One region of the Pseudomonas sp. FP2254 genome, then DNA from elsewhere that is predicted to be linked to it. Evidence: predicted binding sites of a transcription regulator. Region 1 holds the regulator's gene; the other holds the start of a gene.
What was found. The regulator sigma-54, encoded in region 1, starts transcription at its own class of promoters, with help from an activator protein. The targets are predictions, from matches to a motif close to ANTGGCATNNANNTTGCTNT.
Positions count from the first base shown of each region.

Region 2: the regulator sigma-54 is predicted to act here: its motif matches at 2,915-2,934, upstream of glnA (glutamate--ammonia ligase).

Region 1 covers NZ_CP117444.1:976,053-983,590, forward strand. The annotation lists gene PSH94_RS04265 (aspartate ammonia-lyase) at 1-53, shown strand, start outside; gene PSH94_RS04270 (hypothetical protein) at 80-508, shown strand; gene PSH94_RS04275 (superoxide dismutase) at 510-1,121, shown strand; gene PSH94_RS04280 (ZIP family metal transporter) at 1,155-2,048, shown strand; gene PSH94_RS04285 (HPr family phosphocarrier protein) at 2,061-2,333, opposite strand; gene rapZ (RNase adapter RapZ) at 2,350-3,207, opposite strand; gene ptsN (PTS IIA-like nitrogen regulatory protein PtsN) at 3,210-3,674, opposite strand; gene hpf (ribosome hibernation-promoting factor, HPF/YfiA family) at 3,685-3,990, opposite strand; gene PSH94_RS04305 (RNA polymerase factor sigma-54) at 4,066-5,559, opposite strand; gene lptB (LPS export ABC transporter ATP-binding protein) at 5,744-6,469, opposite strand; gene lptA (lipopolysaccharide transport periplasmic protein LptA) at 6,469-7,002, opposite strand; gene lptC (LPS export ABC transporter periplasmic protein LptC) at 6,989-7,538, opposite strand, start outside.
Region 2 covers NZ_CP117444.1:369,702-377,239, reverse strand. The annotation lists gene typA (translational GTPase TypA) at 1-1,106, opposite strand, end outside; gene thiI (tRNA uracil 4-sulfurtransferase ThiI) at 1,246-2,700, opposite strand; gene glnA (glutamate--ammonia ligase) at 3,035-4,441, shown strand; gene PSH94_RS01625 (IS1182-like element ISPfl3 family transposase) at 4,574-5,992, opposite strand; gene PSH94_RS01620 (chorismate mutase) at 6,233-6,778, shown strand; gene PSH94_RS01615 (cupin domain-containing protein) at 6,873-7,298, shown strand.

The sequences.
Region 1 (7,538 bases):
GCCAATTAGAAGTCCTGTTGGATCCGGAAAAACTCACCGCCGGCGGCGTGTAATCGCCAACCTGCTTTGGAGACTCACCATGGAGCACTGGAAACGCACGATCGAACGGGCCAACCGCTGCTTTATGCAGGGTGATTGGGTGGACGCGCGCGAGGCCTATCTGCAAGCCCTGGCCCTGGCCTTAGTGCTGTTCGAGCGCTGGGCCGATGCCGAAGAGGCTGTCGCGGCCTGCGTTATTTCCCATCACAACCTGGCGGACCTGCACCTGCGCCTCAACCAGCCGGAGGAAAGTGCGGAATACTTGTGCGCCATCCACCAGCGCCTGCTGCAGGCCATGCAGGACTCGCGTCTTACGCCGCAGCTGCGTGAAGCGGCGCTGCGCCAGAGCAGTAAAACCTACGTTGAGCTGTTGAACTTCATCAGCGACCACGGCGAGTACCCGCGTACCCATCGCTTGCTGGGAGGTACTGCAGCGCACCCCACGCCTTCTCAATACGGAGCACATTGATATGACCTACACCTTGCCTGCCTTGCCCTATGCCTACGATGCCCTGGAACCGCATATCGATGCGCAAACCATGGAGATTCACTACACCAAGCATCACCAGACCTACATCAATAATTTGAACGCGGCGGTAGAGGGCACGGAGTTCGCCGCTTGGCCAATAGAGAAACTGGTGTCGAGTGTGCAGCAATTGCCGGAAAAAATGCGCGCGGCGGTGATCAACCAAGGCGGCGGCCACGCCAACCACTCATTGTTCTGGGCGGTAATGTCGCCTCAAGGTGGTGGCAAGCCCGAGGGCGCACTGAGCAAAGCGATTGATGAGCAGCTGGGCGGCTTCGACAACTTCAAGGAGGCGTTCACCAAAGCTGCGCTGACGCGTTTCGGCAGCGGCTGGGCCTGGCTGAGCGTCACTGCGCAAAAGACCCTGGTGGTGGAAAGCAGCGGCAACCAGGACAGCCCGTTGATGAGCGGTAACACCCCGATCCTTGGCCTGGATGTCTGGGAGCACGCCTATTACCTGCGTTACCAGAACCGCCGCCCGGAATACATCAATGCTTTCTACAGCGTTATCAACTGGCCGGAAGTCGCCGCCCGCTATCAGGCTGCTCTGGCCTGACACCCTTCTTCATAACAAGCACTAAGGCCGATTATGGGCACTGAAACACTGGCGATTGGCAGCGTGCGATTGTTTCGCTATGCGTTTGGCTCGCTGCTGCTGTTGACAGGCACTGCCTTGCTGGTGGCCCACGGGCTGGCTTGGCTCGATCTTGAGCCGCGCATCCTGCGTGCCCTGCAGGGTGGTTCCATTTGCGCGTTGGGCACGGCGCTGGGCGCGGTGCCGGTATTAGTGATTCGGCGCATGCCGATGGCCTTGAGCGATACCTTGCTGGGCTTTGGCGCTGGCGTGATGCTGGCAGCCACTGCGTTTTCGTTGATCGTACCGGGGATTGCGGCAGCTGAAGGGCTGGGGCTGTCCCCCTGGGCCGCCAGTGGCCTGGTCAGTTCTGGCATCATCCTGGGCGCCTTCGGCCTTTATCTGGTTGACCGAAAGGTCTCAAGCGCCAGCCCGGAAATGCTGGTGGGTACGCCGGAGCAACCGGTGATCCCGCCGCGCATCTGGCTGTTCGTGTTCGCGATCATTGCCCATAACATTCCGGAGGGCATGGCCGTGGGCGTTTCCGCCGGGGGCGGCATGCCGGATGCCGACAGTCTGGCCATGGGCATCGCCTTGCAGGATGTACCCGAAGGCCTGGTGATAGCGTTGGTGCTGGCCGGCGCCGGGATGTCGCGGGTCAAGGCGTTCACGGTGAGTGCCGCCTCAGGCTTGGTCGAGCCAGTGTTCGCCGTGCTCTGCGCCTGGCTGGTAAGCCTGGCCGAGGTGCTGCTGCCCTTGGGCCTGGCCTTGGCGGCTGGGGCCATGCTGCTGGTGGTGACTCACGAAGTTATCCCGGAGTCGCGCCGCAATGGCCACGAAAAGCTCGCGAGCCTGGGGCTGTGTATCGGGTTTTGCTTGATGATGGTGATGGATACGGCGTTGGGATGAAGCGTCAGCGAATTATTCCCCTTCGTCGAAGAAGTTGTTGATCAACGCCTCCAAGGCCTTCATTGCCTCTTCTTCCCGCTCGCCTTCGGTCTCAAGGTGAATCTTGGTGCCCTTGCCGGCCGCCAGCATCATCATGGCCATGATGCTTTTACCGTCGACCATGGACTCGCGGGTACGCCCTGCGCGGATCTTGCAAGGGAATTGTCCAGCCACACCGACGAACTTGGCCGAGGCCCGGGCGTGAAGGCCCAATTTGTTGATGATTTCAATTTCACGTGCGGGCATCGCGGGGGTGTTCCTTTCAGCTGAGGTCGCGGTGGCGTACCTGGACATTCTTGAGGGTTTGTTGCAGCACCTGGCCCAGGCGTTCGGTCAGGTAGACGGAACGGTGATGGCCTCCGGTGCAGCCGATGGCGATGGTGACATAGGCGCGGTTGCTTGCAGCGAAGCGCGGCAGCCACTTGAGCAGGTAGCTGGAGATGTCCTGAAACATATCCTGCACATCCGGCTGCGCCGCCAGATAATCGATCACCGGCTGATCCAGGCCTGATTGGTCACGCAGTTCAGGCTTCCAATAAGGATTGGGCAGGCAACGCACATCGAACACCAGGTCGGCGTCTACCGGCATGCCACGCTTGAATCCAAAGGACTCGACTAGAAATGCCGTGCCGGGCTCAGGCTGGTTCAGCAGGCGCAGCTTGATAGCGTCGCGTAGCTGGTACAGGTTGAGGCTAGTGGTATTGATCTTGAGGTCGGCCAGATCGATGATCGGCCCCAACAGCTTCGTTTCGTCCTCAATGGCCTCGGCCAGGGAACGATGCGGGCTGCTGAGCGGGTGGCGACGGCGGGTTTCGGAGAAACGCTTGAGCAGGGTTTCCTCATCCGCATCCAGATACAGCACATCGCAATGTATATGCTTGGCCCGCACTTCTTCCAACAGTTCCGGGAACCGTGAAAGGTGGCTGGGCAGATTGCGGGCATCAATCGATACGGCCACCAGCGGCTGCGCCAGCTCGGTGTGAATCAGCGCGCGCTCCGCCAATTCGGGCAGCAGGCCCGCAGGCAGGTTATCAATGCAGTAGAAACCGCTGTCCTCAAGCACATTGAGGGCGGTGCTCTTACCCGAGCCGGAGCGGCCGCTGACGATGATCAAACGCATGATTACTGCCCGTTTTGCTCATCCAGGACAACCTGATACAGCGCGTCATTGCTGCTGGCGCTGCGGAGTTTGTTACGCACTTCCTTGCGATCGAGCATGCTGGCGATCTGCCGAAGCAGTTCCAGGTGCGCATCGGTAGCGGCTTCCGGGACCAGCAGCACAAACAGCAGGTCGACCGGGGCGCCGTCGATGGCGTCGAAATCGATGGGGGCTTCCAGGTGCAGCAGGGCACTGATGGGATCCGTGCACCCTTTGAGGCGACAGTGGGGTATCGCGATGCCGTTACCAAAGCCGGTGGAACCGAGCTTTTCACGAGCGATGAGAGCCTCGAAGACATCTTGCATTTCGAGGCCCGGCACTTCGCGAGCGATCAGGTTGGCAATTTGTTCGAGGGCTTTTTTCTTGCTGCCGCCCGGCGCGTTCACAAGGGAACGGCCGGGGGTCAGGATGGATTCAAGTCGGATCATGGGGGGAGAGTTAGCGACCTGTGCCTTGGAGCAGGCTCAGATTCTTTTCCTTATGCTTTTTAAGTTGGCGGTCCAGCTTGTCGGTGAGCAAGTCTATCGAGGCATACATGTCTTCATGCTCTGCGTTGGCAACCACTTCGCCACCGGGTATCTGGAGGGTCGCTTCGATTTTCTGCTGAAGCTTGTCGACCTTCATGATGACCTGCACGTTGGTGATCTTGTCGAAATGTCCTTCAAGCTTCCTCAGCTTCTGCTCGACGTAGTCGCGCAGTGGCGGGGTGACTTCTACATGGTGTCCACTGATATTGACTTGCATACAGCTTCTCCTTCGTTGCCAGTGCATAAAGCGACGGGCAAAAATACCCGTCACTGGAACGCTATGGCCCGCCCGTCACATCAAACGCTTACGCTCGCTGGAAGGCGCGATCCCAAGGGACTCGCGGTACTTGGCGACGGTTCGACGGGCGACCTGAATGCCTTGTGCCTCCAGTAAACCAGCGATCTTGCTGTCACTCAACGGCTTTTTCTGATTTTCCGCGGCAACCAGTTTTTTGATGATCGCGCGGATCGCCGTGGACGAGCATTCGCCGCCTTCAGAGGTACTCACGTGGCTGGAGAAAAAGTATTTCAGCTCGTAGATACCCCGTGGGGTATGCATGAATTTCTGTGTGGTCACCCGGGAAATCGTTGACTCGTGCATGCCTACCGCCTCGGCGATGTCATGCAGTACCAGCGGCTTCATCGCTTCGTCGCCATACTCCAGGAAGCCGCGCTGATGTTCGACGATCTGGGTCGCGACTTTCATCAGGGTTTCGTTGCGGCTCTGCAGACTCTTGATGAACCAGCGCGCTTCCTGCAACTGGTTGCGCATGAAGGTGTTGTCGGCGCTGGTGTCGGCGCGGCGCACGAACCCGGCATATTGCGGGTTGACCCGCAGACGCGGCACCGATTCCTGGTTCAGCTCCACCAACCAGCGCTCGTTGTCCTTGCGCACGATGACATCGGGGACCACGTATTCGGCTTCGCTCGACTCGATCTGCGAGCCGGGACGAGGGTTGAGGCTTTGCACCAGCTCGATGACCTGGCGCAGTTCGTCTTCCTTGAGCTTCATGCGGCGCATCAACTGGCTGTAGTCGCGGCTGCCAAGCAGGTCGATGTAGTCGGTGACCAGGCGCTGGGCTTCGACCAGCCAGGGTGTTTTGGCCGGCAGTTGACGCAATTGCAGCAGCAGGCATTCGCTGAGCGTGCGCGCGCCAATACCGGCAGGCTCGAACTGCTGGATGCGGTGCAGGACGGCTTCGATTTCGTCCAGCTCGATATCCAGTTCCGGGTCGAACGCCTCGAGAATCTCCTCGAGACTCTCGTCCAGGTAGCCCTGGTTGTTGATGCAGTCGATCAGGGTTACGGCGATCAGGCGATCGGTGTCCGACATCGGCGCCAGGTTCAACTGCCACAACAGATGGCTTTGCAGGCTCTCTCCGGCGGATGTGCGGGTGGTGAAATCCCACTCGTCGTCGTCACTGCTGGGCAGGCTGCTGGCGCTGGTCTGATAGACGTCCTCCCAGGCGGTGTCCACGGGAAGCTCGTTGGGAATGCGTTCGTTCCATTCGCCTTCCTCCAGGTTGTCCACCGTGGGGGCGGTTTCCTGATAGGAAGGTTCCTGCACGTCGGAATTGGGTTTTTGCTCGATGTTGTCGGCCAATGGGTCTGCATTGTCGAAGTCGTCGCCTTCTTCCTGGCGTTCGAGCATCGGATTGGACTCCAGGGCCTCCTGGATTTCCTGTTGCAGATCCAAGGTCGACAATTGGAGCAGGCGGATGGCCTGTTGCAGCTGCGGTGTCATCGTCAGCTGCTGGCCCATTCTCAGGACTAGCGATGGTTTCATGGCAGGGGCTTAACACCTTATTCGCCGGCGCAATGCGCCATCCACGACAGGGCGCGTGAGCGCCAAACATAAGCAAATTATATGCCTGATATCGGGGGCTTTGCCTAGAGCGCGGTAACAATAAAAAACCGGGGTTTTCATTGACTCCCGCGCACCGTGGCAAACGGCCGTGACACCACGGTGTTTACAGGCGGAATTCGTGACCCAGGTACACTTCCTTGACCAGCTCGTTGGCCAGGATGGTGGCTGAATCGCCTTCGGCAATCAGCTGTCCATCGTTGACGATATAAGCCGTTTCGCAGATATCGAGTGTTTCACGGACGTTGTGGTCGGTGATCAACACGCCAATGCCCTTGGCCTTGAGGTGATGGATGATCTGCTTGATGTCGCCGACCGAAATCGGGTCGACGCCGGCAAACGGCTCGTCCAGCAGGATGAACTTGGGCGCAGTGGCCAATGCCCGAGCGATTTCCACGCGGCGGCGCTCGCCACCGGACAGGCTCATGCCCAGGTTGTCGCGAATATGGTTGATATGGAATTCCTGCAGCAGGCTTTCCAGTTCGGCGCGACGGCCGTCGCGGTCGAGTTCCTTGCGGGTCTCAAGGATCGCCATGATGTTGTCGGCTACCGAGAGTTTGCGGAAGATCGAAGCTTCCTGGGGAAGATAGCCGATACCGGCACGGGCACGGCCGTGCATCGGTTGATGGCTGACATCCAGGTCGTCGATCAGTACGCGCCCTTGGTCGGCCTGGACGAGGCCGACGATCATATAGAAGCAGGTCGTCTTGCCGGCGCCGTTGGGGCCGAGCAAACCGACGATTTGGCCGCTGTCGATCGACAGGCTGACATCGCGCACGACCTGACGGCTTTTATAGGCCTTGGCCAGATGCTGGGCTTTCAGGGTTGCCATTACTCGGCCTTCTTCTTCGGCTGGATAACCATGTCGATGCGTGGGCGCGGCGCGCTGACCTTGGTGCCGTTGGCACGACCCGCCTGGGCGACCTGGGTCTTGGTGTTGTAGACGATCTTCTCGCCTTCGGTGGAGTTACCATCGGCGCTCAGCACCTTGGCCTGATCGATCAGCACAATGCGGTTCTGCTGCGCATGATACTGGATGGTCTTGCCATAGCCCTTCATCGGGCCTGGATCTTCTGCCTTTTGCTTCTGTTCGAAGTAGGCAAGGTTGCCCACCGACGTCACCACGTCGATGTCGCCTGCCGGGGTGCGCGTCAGGGTTACCGTGTTACCGGTGATCTTCATCGAGCCCTGGATAATGATTACGTCACCTTTATAGGTGGCGACGCCTTGCTTGTCATCCAGCTGCGCATCGTCAGCCTGGATACGGATAGGCTGCTCGCTATCGTTCGGCAGAGCCCAGGCGCTCACGCTTCCCAGTGCTGCGCCAAGACCGAGCAAAATCGGGAGAGTTTTAACGAGCCTCATACTGTCCTCTTACGTTCGATAGCAGGTGTATCCTGCTTTCTTTCAAATACGCTTTCATTCCCTTGCCAGTCGATACACCGCCAGCGCCGTCGATTCTAACGTCTTGCTCGGTCTGCGCATATTGCTGTTGTGGGAATACGGTCATGCGACTGCTGGTTATAATCGTGTCGCGGTTCTGGGCGTCAGTGCGTGCGACGCGTACCGAGTCGATCAGTTCGACCTGGGTACCGTCCGGGTTGACCTCGCCATGCTTGCTGGTCACATGCCACGGAAACTCCGTGCCGCGGTACAGGTTCAAGTCCGGGTTGGTCAGCAGGGTGACTTCGGAGGCCTTCAGGTGCTCGACTTTGTCCGAGGTCATCTCGTACTGCACCTTGCCGTCCGGCAGGAACTGCACGCTGTAGGCGTTGGTGGCGTAATAGTCGATAGCGCCCTCATCGACCTGCGCGGCAGGCTGGTCGAGAAAGCGCTCCGGGCTGATATTCCAGTAGCCCACCGCCAGGAACAGCGCGGCGATCACCCCGAATAACAGGAAG
Region 2 (7,538 bases), 610 kb from region 1:
AGTACCGAGAGGTGCAGCTCACCGCGGCCGGATACCTTGAACTTGTCGGCCGAGTCGCCTTCTTCAACGCGCAGTGCAACGTTGTACAGCAGCTCTTTGTCCAGACGCTCCTTGATGTTACGGGAGGTCACGAACTTGCCTTCTTTACCGCAGAACGGCGAGTCGTTTACCTGGAAGGTCATGGAAACGGTTGGCTCGTCAACGGTCAGAGGCTTCATCGCCTCGACGTTGTCCGGCTGGCACAGGGTGTCGGAGATGAACAGCGAGTCCATACCGCTCACGCATACGATGTCGCCGGCGAAAGCTTCTTCAACGTCGATACGGTGCAGACCGTGGTGACCCATCAGCTTCAGGATACGGCCGTTGCGTTTCTTGCCATCGGCGCCGATAGCCACAACCGGGGTGTTCGGCTTGACGCTGCCGCGGGCAATACGGCCAACGCCGATAACACCCAGGAAGCTGTTGTAGTCCAGTGCCGAGATTTGCATCTGGAACGGACCGTCACGGTCGACTTTCGGCGCAGGTACGTTGTCGACGATCGACTGGTACAGCGGGGTCATGTCTTCGGCCATGTCGTTGTGGTCCAGACCGGCGATGCCGTTCAGGGCCGAGGCGTAGACGACTTTGAAGTCCAGCTGTTCTTCGGTGGCGCCCAGGTTGTCGAACAGGTCGAAGATCTGGTCCAGAACCCAGTCCGGACGCGCGCCTGGACGGTCAACCTTGTTGATGCACACGATCGGACGCAGGCCGGCTTCGAAAGCCTTCTTGGTCACGAAACGGGTTTGCGGCATAGGGCCGTCTTGAGCGTCAACCAGCAGCAGCACGGAGTCGACCATCGACATTACGCGTTCTACTTCGCCGCCGAAGTCGGCGTGGCCCGGGGTGTCCACGATGTTGATGTGGTAGCCGTTCCAGTTGATGGCGGTGTTTTTCGCCAGGATGGTAATACCGCGCTCTTTTTCCTGGTCGTTGGAGTCCATCACGCGCTCGTCGTTGAGCTCGTTGCGCTCCAGGGTGCCGGATTGACGCAGGAGTTTGTCTACCAGGGTGGTCTTACCATGGTCAACGTGAGCAATGATGGCGATGTTACGTAGATTTTCGATCACTTGTGTATCTCGATCAGAGGATTCGGTGTGCTGTCAGGTCGTGGCAGCGATTAACAGTAGAGTCAGGCCTTGCCGTTACAGCTTGACGGCAGAGTCGGGGGGCCGGTGACGCAGGCCACAGGCAAACAGCCCCGGGCTCTTAGCTCGGTCGATAAACGCGCACATTGGCATACCCCTCACTGAGCAAATGGTGAGCATGCAGGCGACTCATGACGCCTTTGTCGCAATACAGCAGGTACTGACGGCTGTTATCCAGTTCCTTGAAACGCGCGTTCAATGCATAGAACGGCAGCGTTTGTACGTCGATGCCAGGAATTTCCAGCGGCTCATCTTCAGCGGCATCCGGATGACGGATGTCGATGACGATCTGGCCGGCAAGGGCTTCGCTGACTTCTTCGATCTGCACATCCTGGCCCAGCTCGTCGATCACGCGATCGATCGGGACCAGCTTGGCGTTCTCGAGCGCACGCTCCAGAATCGCCATGTCGAATTCTTTCTCTTCATGCTCCACGCGGTGACGCTTGGCGTGGGTCTTGGGATTCACCGAAATGACCCCGCAGTACTCCGGCATATGTTTGGCAAAGGCGGCGGTGCCGATCTGCTCTGCCAGGTCGATGATGTCCTGCTTGTGGCTGGCGATCAGCGGGCGCAGCACCAGTTTCTCGGTGACGCAGTCGATGATCGACAGGTTGGGCAGCGTCTGGCTGGAGACCTGGGAAATCGCTTCGCCGGTCACCAGCGCGTCGATCTGCAATTGATCGGCGATTCGGGACGCAGCGCGCAACATCATACGCTTCAATACTACGCCCATATGACTGTTATCGACTTTGCCGAGAATTTCCCCAAGCACTTCCTCGAACGGTACGCTCACAAATAGCACACGCTGGGAGCTGCCGTACTTCTTCCAGATGTAGTGCGCGACTTCCATCACGCCCAATTCGTGTGCACGCCCGCCCAGATTGAAGAAGCAGAAATGGCTCATCAGGCCGCGGCGCATGATCTGGTAGGCCGCCACCGTGGAATCGAAACCGCCGGACATCAGCACCAGGGTCTGTTCCAAAGCGCCCAGCGGGTAGCCGCCGATACTGTTGTGCTGGCTATGGATCACGAACAACCGTTGGTCGCGAATTTCCATGCGCACTTCAATTTGCGGCGCTTTCAGGGAAATTCCGGCGGCGCCGCACTCGCGACGCAGCTTGCTGCCGACGTATTTTTCGACATCCATCGAGCTGAACGAATGCTTGCCGGCACGCTTGCAGCGCACCGAAAAAATCTTGCCTTCCAGCGCGCCGCCGTAGTGCCGCTTGCACTTCTCGGTGATGTCGTCGAAGTCGCCCAGCGGGTATTCGTCCACCTGCAGGAAATGCGCGATACCCGGCATGCAGCTCAGGCGCTCGGTCATGTCCTTCAAGGCTTTGGGGTCGGTGACACGGGTTTCCAGCTCGAGGTTGTCCCACACGCCATTCACCACCACAGCCGGGTCCAGATCGCGGAGCACGGCACGGATGTTCTTGGCCAACTGACGGATGAAACGCGTCCGTACCGGTCGGCTCTTGATGGTGATCTCGGGGAAGACTTTAACGATTAATTTCATGGAAACAGCGCGCGCAGGGCCTGCCGAAAAAGGGGGGCGCGGATTATAGCGGAAATCGCTCAAGGTTTAACCAGTTAATATGCACCTCAGCTGTCACGCACCAAAGAAGTGCATTTGATGCAGATGATGCGACATTGCAGTGCGCTGTTTTTGCGGTTTTGTCGCAATGCACCTTTATAGGGGCGTTTTTGGAACAGAAAACCCATGTTGGCGCACTGGCATGCAATTTGCTCTCTTGTGAGGCAGGTTGCCATGGCGGACTATCCGCGCCGGCATCACCCACATTCTAAGGGCTAACTCCACTACCCCAGCCCGAAGCCACCCGGAGGACACTATGTCGAAGTCGGTTCAACTCATCAAAGATCATGACGTCAAATGGATTGATCTGCGCTTCACGGACACCAAAGGCACTCAGCACCACGTGACCATGCCGGCTCGCGATGCGCTGGATGATGCGTTCTTCGAAGAAGGCAAAATGTTCGACGGTTCCTCCATCGCCGGCTGGAAAGGCATCGAAGCCTCCGACATGATCCTGATGCCGGACGACAGCACTGCCGTGCTCGACCCGTTCACCGAAGACCCAACCCTGATCATCGTCTGCGACGTGATCGAACCTTCGACCATGCAAGGCTACGACCGCGACCCACGTGCGATCGCCAAGCGCGCCGAGGAATACCTGAAGTCCACCGGTATCGGCGACACCGTATTCGTAGGCCCGGAGCCAGAGTTCTTCATCTTTGATTCGGTCAAATTCAAATCCGACATCTCCGGCTCGATGTTCAAGATCTTCTCCGAACAGGGTTCGTGGATGTCCGACCAGGACGTGGAAGGTGGCAACAAAGGCCACCGTCCAGGCGTCAAAGGTGGCTACTTCCCGGTCCCGCCGTTCGACCACGATCACGAAATCCGTACCTCCATGTGCAACGCCATGGAAGAAATGGGCCTGGTCATCGAAGTTCACCACCACGAAGTGGCGACTGCCGGCCAGAACGAAATCGGTGTGAAGTTCAACACCCTGGTCGCCAAGGCTGACGAAGTCCAGACCCTGAAGTACTGCGTACACAACGTGGCTGATGCCTACGGCCGTACCGCGACCTTCATGCCTAAGCCGCTGTACGGCGATAACGGTTCGGGTATGCACGTTCACCTGTCCATCGCCAAAGAAGGCAAGAACACCTTCGCCGGCGAAGGTTATGCCGGCCTGTCCGACACCGCCCTGTACTTCATCGGCGGCATCATCAAGCACGGTAAGGCCCTGAACGGCTTCACCAACCCGTCGACCAACTCCTACAAGCGTCTGGTCCCAGGTTTCGAAGCACCGGTCATGCTGGCCTACTCGGCTCGCAACCGTTCCGCCTCGATTCGTATTCCTTACGTGTCCAGCCCACGCGCTCGCCGTATCGAAGCGCGCTTCCCGGACCCGGCAGCCAACCCGTACCTGGCTTTCGCGGCCCTGGTCATGGCCGGCCTGGACGGCATCCAGAACAAGATCCACCCTGGCGACGCCGCCGACAAAAACTTGTACGACCTGCCGCCTGAAGAGGCCAAAGAGATCCCACAAGTGTGCGGCAGCCTGAAAGAAGCCCTGGAAGAGCTGGACAAGGGCCGTGCTTTCCTGACCAAAGGCGGCGTATTCAGCGACGACTTCATCGATGCCTACATCGAGCTGAAAAGCGAAGAAGAAATCAAAGTTCGCACCTTCGTACACCCACTGGAATACGAGCTGTACTACAGCTGCTGATCCGGTAGCGCTGCTTGACGCAGCGTGATGAAAAAGGCCTCCTTCGCAGACTGTGTGAAAACACACTGACAGGCCTTAGACCAAACGCCCCGACTTGTTCGGGGCGTTTGTTTTTGTGCTGAAAAAGGCTCTTCAGTCCATCAGTTGCATCATTTTCTTGGCTCCCAAGACACTGATCGCCCGCTTGAAGTTGTACGCGGTCACGGCCAGGGCCATTTCAGCTTTCGCCCCTTCAAGTTGTCGTAGCAAGAACCGCCCGTTCCCAAATAGCCATTGTTTGAGATTGCCAAACGGGTGCTCCACGATGGATCTGCGTCGCTCCATCATCTCTGGATGCAGTTGCATCCGCTGTGCCATACGCTCAAAGGCTTCCTCTTGTGCGTGACGTGAGACATAGCGGCGCTGAGCTTTTGTACATTGGGCTTTCAGCGCACATCCAGCGCAGTCGCTGACTGCCGCCTGGTAGATCCGGTCGCCTTTGCAACGCTGCTTCAGGGTTAGCCATTGACCTGCCGGGCACTGGTATCGATCCTGTTCAGCGTCATAGGTAAAGTCCTGGCGCTCGAATAATGTCTCTCCGCCTGGGTTCGAAGTTCGGTTTGGCGGCACGTACACGGTAATGGAGGCATCCTCGCACGCCTGGAATTGCTGGCCATTTGAGTAGCCCATATCGGCTGTCACGGTCAGCGTGTCCTGCCCCAGTTCGGCCTTGGCAGCTTTAGCTATGGGTTCAAGCTGTTTGCGGTCGTCACCATCTTGCGTCACCTCATGGTGCAAAATCAGACAGTGCTCTGCGTCCACGGCTGTTTGCACGTTATAGGCAACACGAGCCCCCTTTGGCGTGCGCATCATTCGGGCATCGCTTTCGTGCGTGTTGAATTGCTCCAGCCCCATCGACTTCATCAAAGCTTGGCAACTACGGTTGTCTTGCTGCTTGGCCTCAAGCTTCGCCAGTGCCGCCTTGATCGCAGTGCGATCGACCACTTGCTCGCCCTCTGCTTTATCAACGGCATCCAGGTCAGCCAGGTATTGGGCGATCCGTTTATCCAGCTTCTCCTCCTGACGCTTGAGCTGATTCAAATTCAGGTGGCGTCGCGAGGAAGCGACTGCCTGAAACTTACTGCCATCGATCGCAACCAGATCGCCCGCAATCAAGCCGACGGATCGGCAGAACTGCACAAAAGCTCGGCACGTCGTAACGAACGCTACTTTGTTGTTCTTGCGAAAGTCGGCGATGGTCTTGAAGTCGGGTTTAAGCCGGTTGATCAACCACATCACTTCGATGTTGCGTTGGCACTCAGCTTCTAGGCGCCGCGACGATCGAATGCGCTGAAAATAGCCATAGAGATAGAGCTTGAGCTGATCGGCGGGGTCGTAAGCTGGGCGCCCAGTGGCCTTGGGCTGAGCCTTCTCAAAACCGAGCTGGCCCAGATCGAGCTTGGTGACATACAGGTCGATGACCCGTACGAGGTGATCTTCAGGGATCAGTTCCTCCAGCGAGACCGGGAACAGGCTGGTCTGGCTGCGGGACTCGCCTTGTATGTAGGCCATAACGAAAAATGCTCCGTATCTTTCGATACGGAGCATTCTCTTAAAGGGCCGGACAGATTGCTAGGTTTTCACACAGTCTGTTCGGGAGGTCTTTTTTTGCCCGCGGATTAAACAGCTCCGTATCTGCAAACCCAATCAGGTGGGAGGGCGCTTGCTCCCGATAGCGGTGGATCAGCTGATACAGGTGCTGACTGACACGCTGCTATCGGGGTTTAGCCCCCTGCCACAAGGAGAACAGCCTTGAAACGTCGACTTGTGTTCGCTTTGTTATTTGTCAGCGCCAGTGCATTCGCTGCACCGCCCAGCCTGGAACCTTTACTCAACAGCATCACCGAACGCCTGACCATCGCCGACCAGGTCGCCCTGAGCAAATGGGACAGCAAAAAGCCGGTTGAGGATAAACAGCGTGAACAGGACGTGCTCGCCAGCGTCGCAGCCCAGGCACCCAGCTACAAACTCGACCCCGCCGTTGCCGAGCAGTTTTTCGCCGCGCAGATCGAGGCCAACAAACTCGTGCAATACATGCGCCTGTCCGACTGGCAGTTCATGGGCAAGGCCCCGGACCTGCCACGCCCGGACTTGGTGGGTAAAATCCGCCCGCAGTTGGATCAGCTGCAAAAACGCCTCTTGCAGCAATTAGCCGACTTCGCCCCAGAGCGCCACAACCCGCAATGCCCTCAATGGGTGGCCATGGCAATTCACGAGCCGCTGCACGAGCCCTTGATGCAGATAGCGGGAGCCCGCGCCACTGGCGAGCTTTGCCTCCAGGCACCCGTCAGCAAATAAATACGTGGACTACCTCATCCTAGGCAGTTTCCGGCATCTTCCGACTGGAGGCTCACCCTAGCCTGACGGGTCATTCACCACACAGGATGGCCCCATGAAATCCCTCCGCGGCTTGATCGCTGCAGCCGCGTGCCTGTCCGCGCTCGGCTGCACCACTTCACAACCGAATACGACCCCCATCAAAACCGAGTTACTGCTGCAAAGCAGCGAGTCATGGGATGGCACGCCTTACACGGCTTACCCTTCGGGCGTCCCACAGCTGACCCTGATACGCCTCAAAATCCCGGCCAATACCCAATTGCCGTGGCACACCCATCCCATTCCCAACGCGGCGTATATCCTCTCCGGCGAATTGCTGGTCGAAGCCCGTAAGAGCGGCGCCACCCGCACATTGCGCCAAGGCGATACGCTGGCCGAAATGGTGGACATCGAGCATCGCGGCAGTACCGGCGACACGCCGGTCGAACTGCTGGTGTTCTATGCCGGCAGCCCCGGTATACCGCTTTCTCGAACCCACTGACCGTTGTACGCAGCGCAGGATCGTTTACCCCAAACGACCCTGCCTTCACGCTTGCTGAACAAACGTCATCAATTCGCACTATATTGGTGCGACAAGCTGCACCCTACTCACCTCATCAGCCCAATTTGGTTCGAAACTTCACGGCAAAGCTGGCAGAACGCCATAGTTGCGCGCCAAAAACCCCTATTTCAGGGCCTGCGCGCTTCTTTTCGGAGCCTTGGTTTGGTTTTTGCATTTTCT